DNA from 2 places in the Priestia sp. YIM B13489 genome. Region 1 is predicted to be linked to the other one. Evidence: riboswitches for the same ligand, from Rfam matches in the RefSeq annotation. Region 1 holds a riboswitch; the other holds the start of a gene.
What was found. A riboswitch is a leader RNA that binds a small molecule or an ion and turns the genes downstream of it on or off. The one in region 1 is predicted to bind S-adenosylmethionine.
Positions count from the first base shown of each region.

Region 2: another riboswitch for S-adenosylmethionine. It lies ahead of ACFX4W_RS16975 (methionine ABC transporter ATP-binding protein); the one in region 1 lies ahead of metK (methionine adenosyltransferase).

Region 1 is NZ_JBHZOQ010000053.1:2,002,564-2,006,366, reverse strand. Features, by position in the region: gene ACFX4W_RS16040 (glycosyltransferase family 4 protein) at 1-895, shown strand, start outside; gene metK (methionine adenosyltransferase) at 928-2,130, opposite strand; SAM riboswitch class I at 2,263-2,380, opposite strand; gene pckA (phosphoenolpyruvate carboxykinase (ATP)) at 2,755-3,803, shown strand, end outside.
Region 2 is NZ_JBHZOQ010000053.1:2,184,680-2,188,482, forward strand. Features, by position in the region: gene ACFX4W_RS16970 (methionine ABC transporter permease) at 1-324, opposite strand, end outside; gene ACFX4W_RS16975 (methionine ABC transporter ATP-binding protein) at 317-1,342, opposite strand; SAM riboswitch class I at 1,474-1,581, opposite strand; gene ACFX4W_RS16980 (thioredoxin family protein) at 1,762-2,061, opposite strand; gene ACFX4W_RS16985 (toprim domain-containing protein) at 2,076-2,426, opposite strand; gene ACFX4W_RS16990 (YusG family protein) at 2,608-2,853, opposite strand; gene gcvH (glycine cleavage system protein GcvH) at 2,933-3,316, opposite strand; gene ACFX4W_RS17000 (arsenate reductase family protein) at 3,452-3,803, opposite strand, start outside.

The DNA of each region.
Region 1 (3,803 bases):
TCCTTCTATTATTCATTTGGCCACTCCTTTTACAATGGGGCTTTGCGGCTCCTATTACGGGAAAAGATTAGGTGTTCCTCTTGTCGGCTCTTATCATACCAATTTTGATGATTATTTATCTCACTATGAACTTGAAAAAATGCGTGTACCACTACAAAAATATATGAAATGGTTTTATAAACCTGTACAAAAAATATTCGCTCCCTCTGAAGTGACCAAACAGCAGCTAGAAGAACAAGGGTTTCACAACGTAGCTATTTGGTCGCGAGGAGTAAATCATAAATTATTTCATCCCCACTATGACCGCTTTGATATTCGTATTAAATATAATATTAAAAAGCCCTACATTTTAACGTATGTAGGAAGATTAGCTAAAGAAAAGAACGCTGATTTTTTAATAAAAATCGCACGATCTCTACCGGATCATATCCGGCATCAAATTCACTGGGTTATTGTAGGAGACGGCCCTTTAAAAGAACAAATGCACCAGCAAGCATCTGAGCATATGACATTTACAGGCTTCCTTGAAGGTAAGCAACTTGCTCATATCTATTCATCATCTGATTTGTTTGTTTTTCCTTCAGAAACAGAAACCTTCGGAAATGTTGTACTGGAGTCTCTTGCTTCTGGAACTCCTGTAGTGGCAGCAAATGCAGGAGGAGTTAAACAGATGGTTCAGCACGGGCGAAACGGCTACCTTTGCAAACCTCACTCCTTAGAAGAATTCAGTTCGGCTATTACAGATTTACTCGATGATTTGCATCAGCGGCTTCACTTTGGCCATGCAGCGAGGCAATACGCTCTTACTCAATCATGGGACGCCATTTTTCAGCATTTGCTTTCAGAATATGAAGTTGTCGTAGAAAAATCTGCTGCAGGTATTCAATGGGCATAAAAAAAATCTCCGTTTTCACGGAGATTTTTTTATTATTTAGCTAAAGCTTGAGTTTTTAATGCTTCCGCTTTGTCTGTGAACTCCCAAGGAAGCTCCACGTCCGTACGACCAAAGTGGCCGTAAGCTGCTGTTTGCTTATAAATTGGGCGACGTAAATCAAGCATTTTAATGATGCCTGCTGGACGTAGGTCAAAGTTTTTGCGTACTACGTCTACTAGTACTTCTTCAGAAACTTTTCCTGTACCGAATGTATCAATTGAAATAGATACTGGTTGTGCAACACCAATTGCATATGCTAGTTGTACTTCACATTTATCAGCAAGATCAGCTGCTACAATGTTTTTCGCAACATAACGAGCTGCATAAGCTGCTGAACGGTCTACTTTTGTTGCGTCCTTACCAGAGAATGCACCGCCGCCGTGACGAGCATATCCGCCGTAAGTATCAACAATAATTTTACGACCAGTTAAACCAGCATCTCCTTGAGGACCGCCGATTACGAAACGTCCTGTTGGGTTAATGAAATACTTTGTATTTTCATCAATTAACTCGTTTGGAACAACTGGATTAATAACATATTCTTTTAAGTTACGTTGAATTTGCTCTAACGTTACTTCTGGGTGATGCTGAGTTGAAATAACAATTGTATCGATGCGAACAGGTTTGTTGTTTTCATCATATTCAACTGTTACTTGTGTTTTACCATCCGGGCGAAGGTAAGGAAGAATTTCTTCTTTACGTACTTCTGTTAGACGGCGAGCAAGTTTATGAGCTAATGAAATTGGAAGAGGCATTAATTCTTTTGTTTCATTACATGCATAACCAAACATTAACCCTTGGTCTCCAGCTCCGATTGCTTCGATTTCTTCATCTGACATTTGACCTTCACGTGCTTCTAACGCTTGGTCTACACCAGCAGCGATATCAGCTGACTGCTCGTCGATAGATGTTAATACTGCACAAGTTTCAGCATCAAATCCGTATTTTGCACGAGTATAGCCAATTCCTTTAATTGTTTCACGAACTGTTTTAGGAATATCCACGTAAGTAGAAGTTGTAATTTCACCACTTACTAAAACTAAACCAGTTGTTACGCTTGTTTCACAAGCAACACGAGCATTTGGATCCTTTGCTAGGATAGCATCAAGAATTGAGTCAGAAATTTGGTCACAAATTTTATCGGGATGTCCCTCTGTAACAGATTCTGACGTGAACAGACGACGTTGTGTTGACATCAGTTTTCCTCCTTATAAATACGATACATTGTGATACGGTACTCATTCCCTTATTTTCATTACACGTTAAAAAATATAAAAAAACCTTTCCTTGTATCGAGGAAAGGTATCAAATTCTACATAAGCCTTTCACTCTTATCGATCAAGGTTGTGCCCTTGCATCAGGTTAGCACCTTATCGTCTACACAAAAAAATGACGATGGTTGCTGGGTTTCATAGGGCCTGTCCCTCCACCAGCTCGGGATAAGAGAGTATCCGTTCAAGGACATATAATACATGAAAAAGCGCTTCACTGTCAACAACATTCAAATGGAAATCATCTCTTTATGTTTGAATCTGTTTTAATGTAACATACTCAAATTACGAAATAGTACACCTTATTAAGAATCATCACTAAGTTTAGTTAATAAGACAGATCAAAATGAGGATTTCACTTAAAACAGCTTCACTTTTTTCGCTCCTAGCACATATACATGTGTCTAAAATAGGTATAACGTACATTTTTTTATAATACACAAACATTTTTAGTTAAATAGTATAGAATAATTAAATAAATGTGTTATACTAATTATAAATTTCAAACATTAATGAATAAATAATAGCTAAAAAAGGAAGGTAGTGCACATGAGTACTGTTGATATGTCTATCGAATTAAATGGTTTGCTTCAATTAAAAACAACAAAACACCAATTATCTGTTCCACAACTTGTTGAAAAAATTCTAGCTCGACGCGAAGGAACGCTGACTTCTACAGGTGCTGTGTCAGTCGAAACCGGAAAATATACAGGTCGCTCTCCTTTAGATAAATTTATTGTAAGCGATGCTGTGTCTTCAAAAACGGTTGAATGGGGACCTGTCAATCAGCCAATTTCTGCTCAGCGATTCGATGCGCTATACAAAAAAGTCTTAACTCACTTAAAGAAGCAGGATGAACTTTTTGTTTTTAATGGATATGCTGGAGCTGATAAAAAGTATCAGTTACCAATTCAAGTAGTTAATGAATTTGCATGGCACAACCTATTCGCTCAGCAGTTATTCATTCGCCCTTCAGCCGAACAAAAAACAAATGATGATGTGAAGCCGTTTACAATTGTAGCAGCTCCAACGTTCAAAGCTGATCCTGAAACAGACGGGACGAACTCTGAAACCTTCATTATTCTTTCGTTAGAGCGACGTATTGTGCTAATTGGAGGAACTGAATACGCTGGTGAAATGAAAAAATCTATTTTCTCAGTGATGAACTTCTTGCTTCCTCAAAACAATATTCTATCCATGCACTGTTCTGCTAACGTAGGAGAAGAAGGTGACGTTGCATTATTCTTTGGTTTATCTGGAACGGGTAAAACAACGCTTTCTGCTGATGCAAACCGTCGTTTAATCGGAGATGACGAGCACGGTTGGTCAAGCTCTGGTGTATTTAATATTGAAGGAGGATGCTACGCGAAGTGCATTCAGCTTTCCGAAGAAAAAGAACCGCAAATTTTCAATGCAATTCGCTTCGGCGCCGTACTGGAAAATGTAGTGTTAAATCAAAATACGAAAGTAGCAGATTATAATGATAATAGTTTAACAGAGAATACTCGTGCCGCTTATTCAATTGACTCTATTGATAATACAGTATTACCAAGCGTTGCTGGGCACCCTACAGCTATTGTCTTTTTAACTGCCGATGC
Region 2 (3,803 bases), 180 kb from region 1:
AAATGGTGCTGCTCCCACAATTAAAGCAGGTAACGCTGCATTAGCGCCTAAAATACTTCCTACCAATGCTTTGGTAAATGGAATCAGTAAAACAATTAAAATAATGAATGGAATGGAACGAAAGATATTTACAACTGCTGACACAATGGCATATAAAGGTTTGTTTTGCCAGAGCTGTCCTTTGGACGTTAAAAATAAAAGCAAGCCCAATAAAATACCTAGAACAAACGTGGCTATAACTGAAATAGCCGTCATATATAGTGTTTCATTTGTCGCTTGAATAAAATCATCTAAAATAACGTTCGGAAATAGTTTCTCAAGCATTTGTCATTACCTCCACTTCTACCTGCTGCTCATGAATGTATGCAATGACTTTTTCAACTTCTGTTAATTCTCCATCTAAATGAACGAACAACGTCCCGTATGAACCTGTTTGTGTATGAGAAATCTTTCCTTGCAAAATATTAATCGTTACATCAAACTGTTTTAAAATCGTTGTAATGAGCGGTTGCTCTGCTTTTCCGCCAACAAACGTAAGCTGAATAATTTGCCCGCTTGGATATAACCCCTGTACTTGTTCAATTGTTTCAAACGTTTCTTCTGGTTCAGAAATCTGTTGAACGAACCGTTTTGTAATCGGCTGCTTAGGTTTTCTGAATACTTCTAGCACTTGTCCTTCTTCTACCACTGCCCCATTTTCCATAACGGCTACCCGATGACAAATTTTACGAATAACGTGCATTTCATGAGTAATCAATACAATGGTTAACCCTAGCTTCTCATTAATATCTACTAACAGATCTAAAATGGAATCTGTCGTTTGAGGATCAAGCGCTGATGTTGCTTCATCACACAGCAATACTTTTGGGTTATTGGCTAGCGCTCGAGCAATACCAACACGCTGCTTTTGTCCACCGCTAAGCTGTGATGGATAAGCATTTTCACGCCCTTCAAGCCCGACTAACTTGATAAGCTCGTCTACTCGTTTCATTCTTTTTTCTTTTGAGATCCCTGCTATTTCTAACGGAAAAGCAATATTTTCTCGCACCGTACGCGACCACAAGATATTAAAGTGCTGAAATACCATACTAATTTCTTGTCTAGCTTTTCTGAGTTTTCCGCCTTTAATTTTTCCAATATCATTACCTGCTACTTCTACCGTTCCTGTCGTTGGTGTTTCTAACCCGTTTAGCAAGCGAATTAAAGAACTTTTCCCCGCTCCGCTATAACCAATAATTCCGTAAATTTCACCTTGGTTAACGGTTAGATTCACATTATCAACAGCTGTTATTTGACCACTTTTGGCCTGATAAATTTTTGTAACGTCTGTTAATGTAATCATATTTCTTCACCTTCTTTAGTAAAAACTTAATTATGTTAGGTTGCCCTATAGGATGAAAAAGCCGTAAAACAATTTTCCCCATCAAAAAAGCCTCTCTGCGCATGACAGAAAGGCTCGATATTTAATCCTTTCTCTCATCTTTCAAAGCACATAGCTTTGCAGGAATTGGCACCATTTCAGTTAGTCTGACGGTTGCCGGGTTTCACAGGGCTCAGTCCCTCCACCTCTCTTGATAAGAGTTCGCAACAATTATTTTGTTTTTGGGAAATATTCATTCATTTATGAACATTCATGAGTGTGATTTTAGCATGTGTCAGATAGGCTGTCAACAGGTTTTGTTCTTGGGATAATATCCCAAGATTCCAACAGCCCCAACGGTTCACTCTCTTTCAATTTCTTCATTTTAAACAAACGTTTGATTATCGAAGCTCTTCAAGTACGTGCTCGATGGAATGAAACGCATAGAGTTTTTTTACCATTTCGCCATTTTTCACTTCAATCAAACAAGGTACACTTTCAATTGAAAATATTTCTGCTTTTGAAGGCATATAATTTAAATTGCTCATTCCGATGGTCACACCGGGCAGCATCGCTTCTGCTACGGTTAACATTTTTTTTGCCAGCTGACATGTCCCGCAAAAAGGTGTATGGAAAAAGATAAACGTTCTTTGTCCTTCTTTTAACTGATCTTCAAGCTGTTTTTCGCTCCATTCTTGCATGTTGCTCATTCCTTTTATGTTAAAAATTCTGCATTAACATCGATATTGGCACTCAGTAATACTGTTGCTATGTGATGTCTAGGGGCGGCAGCAACCTCTCGGTACATTTTATCAATATATAGATGCTCTGCTTCCGGAAGCTCTCGTTTAAATTGTTTTCTTAGCTTATTCCCTGAATCATCAGAGTCAACAAGTATGTATACCTCTTTGTTAAACGTACAGTCAATAATTTCATCCAGCTTTGATAAACTAATCGTACCGTTTGTACAGATAATTTCAATTGGTTCTCGAATGATATCTTGGATACGCTTTTTATCTGATTTTCCTTCGACAATAATTACTTTTTCAATTTCAATTAGCCCCATTTTCATCACCCATAATCGTCAGTTGTATAGTAACATCATTTCTTTATGCTATACAATATTCGTTAATGTATCACAGTTCACCTGTTTTTTAAAAGAAATTTGCAAGAAAGAACTGTTTTAAAAAGCAGCTTAGGCCATATTGTTTCCATAAGACAAGAAAAACAGTGGCAGTTGCCACTGTTTAGCACCATCCTGCTTCTTCGTCGCAGTCTGTATATTTTTGCGTTTCACCTTGTTTTTGTACATCCGTATATTGATAGAACTTATTATTTTCTTGCGAATAACCTTCTTCAAAGCGGTATTCATTGCCGCTTGTTCCGTAACTAACTTCACCAATTGGCTGCTTATCAACATATAATTTCATACCGCCGTCATGAAATTTAGCTGTAACGCGATCTGTAACGTCCATTTTTTGTTTTTCAAACATAAAAAGACACTCCTTTAGCTTGTTTACTAATAGAGTGTCCAGTCAAAAACTTTTCATAAAGACAATTTATGGAGGAATATTATCCTTCGTTTGTCATTTCTTCGTATTGCTCTGCTGTCATTAGCTTATCTACTTGAGAAGCATCAGACGGTTTGATTGTAATCATCCATGCTTCTTCGTATGGAGATTCATTAACAAGTTCAGGGCTATCGCTTAAGTTGTCGTTTACTGCTACAACTTCACCGCTAATTGGTGCGTAAAGCTCAGAAACTGTTTTTACTGATTCAACGCTGCCAAACGGCTCGTCAGCTTCTACTGTTGCTCCTACTTCTGGCAGTTCAACGAATACGATGTCGCCAAGCTCAGCTTGAGCGAAATGCGTAATACCTACGCGGACAACGTCTCCTTCTGTTTTTACCCATTCATGCTCTTCAGAATAACGCAAATCTTTTGGTGTACTCATCTTAATCCCTCCAAAATATGTATCGTAATTTGTTTATATAAAAAGCGCCTTCAACGTGGAGAACACTTTCTACAACCTAAAATAACTTCCTATTAACAGTGTAACGTAAAAGGTAAAAATTTTCTATTTGAAAACTTACTTCCACACGTCCTCAAACTGCTCTTCTTTGAAACCAAGCGTTACTTTTTGTCCATCTGTTAGCAGCGGACGCTTAATTAACATGCCATCTGACGCAAGAATCGACAGAAGTTCATCTTCACTCGCACTGCTTACTTTATCTTTAAGTCCTAATTCGCGATATTTTTTACCGCTTGTATTAAAGAATTTTTTTAATTCTAAGCCGCTGTTCTGATAATAAGATTGCAGCTGCTCTTTTGTTGGCGGGTTTTCTACAATATGGATTTCTTCATACGCTACTCCGTTATCATCCAGCCACTTCTTGGCTTTTCGGCACGTACCACACTTTGGATATGAATAAAAAAATAAT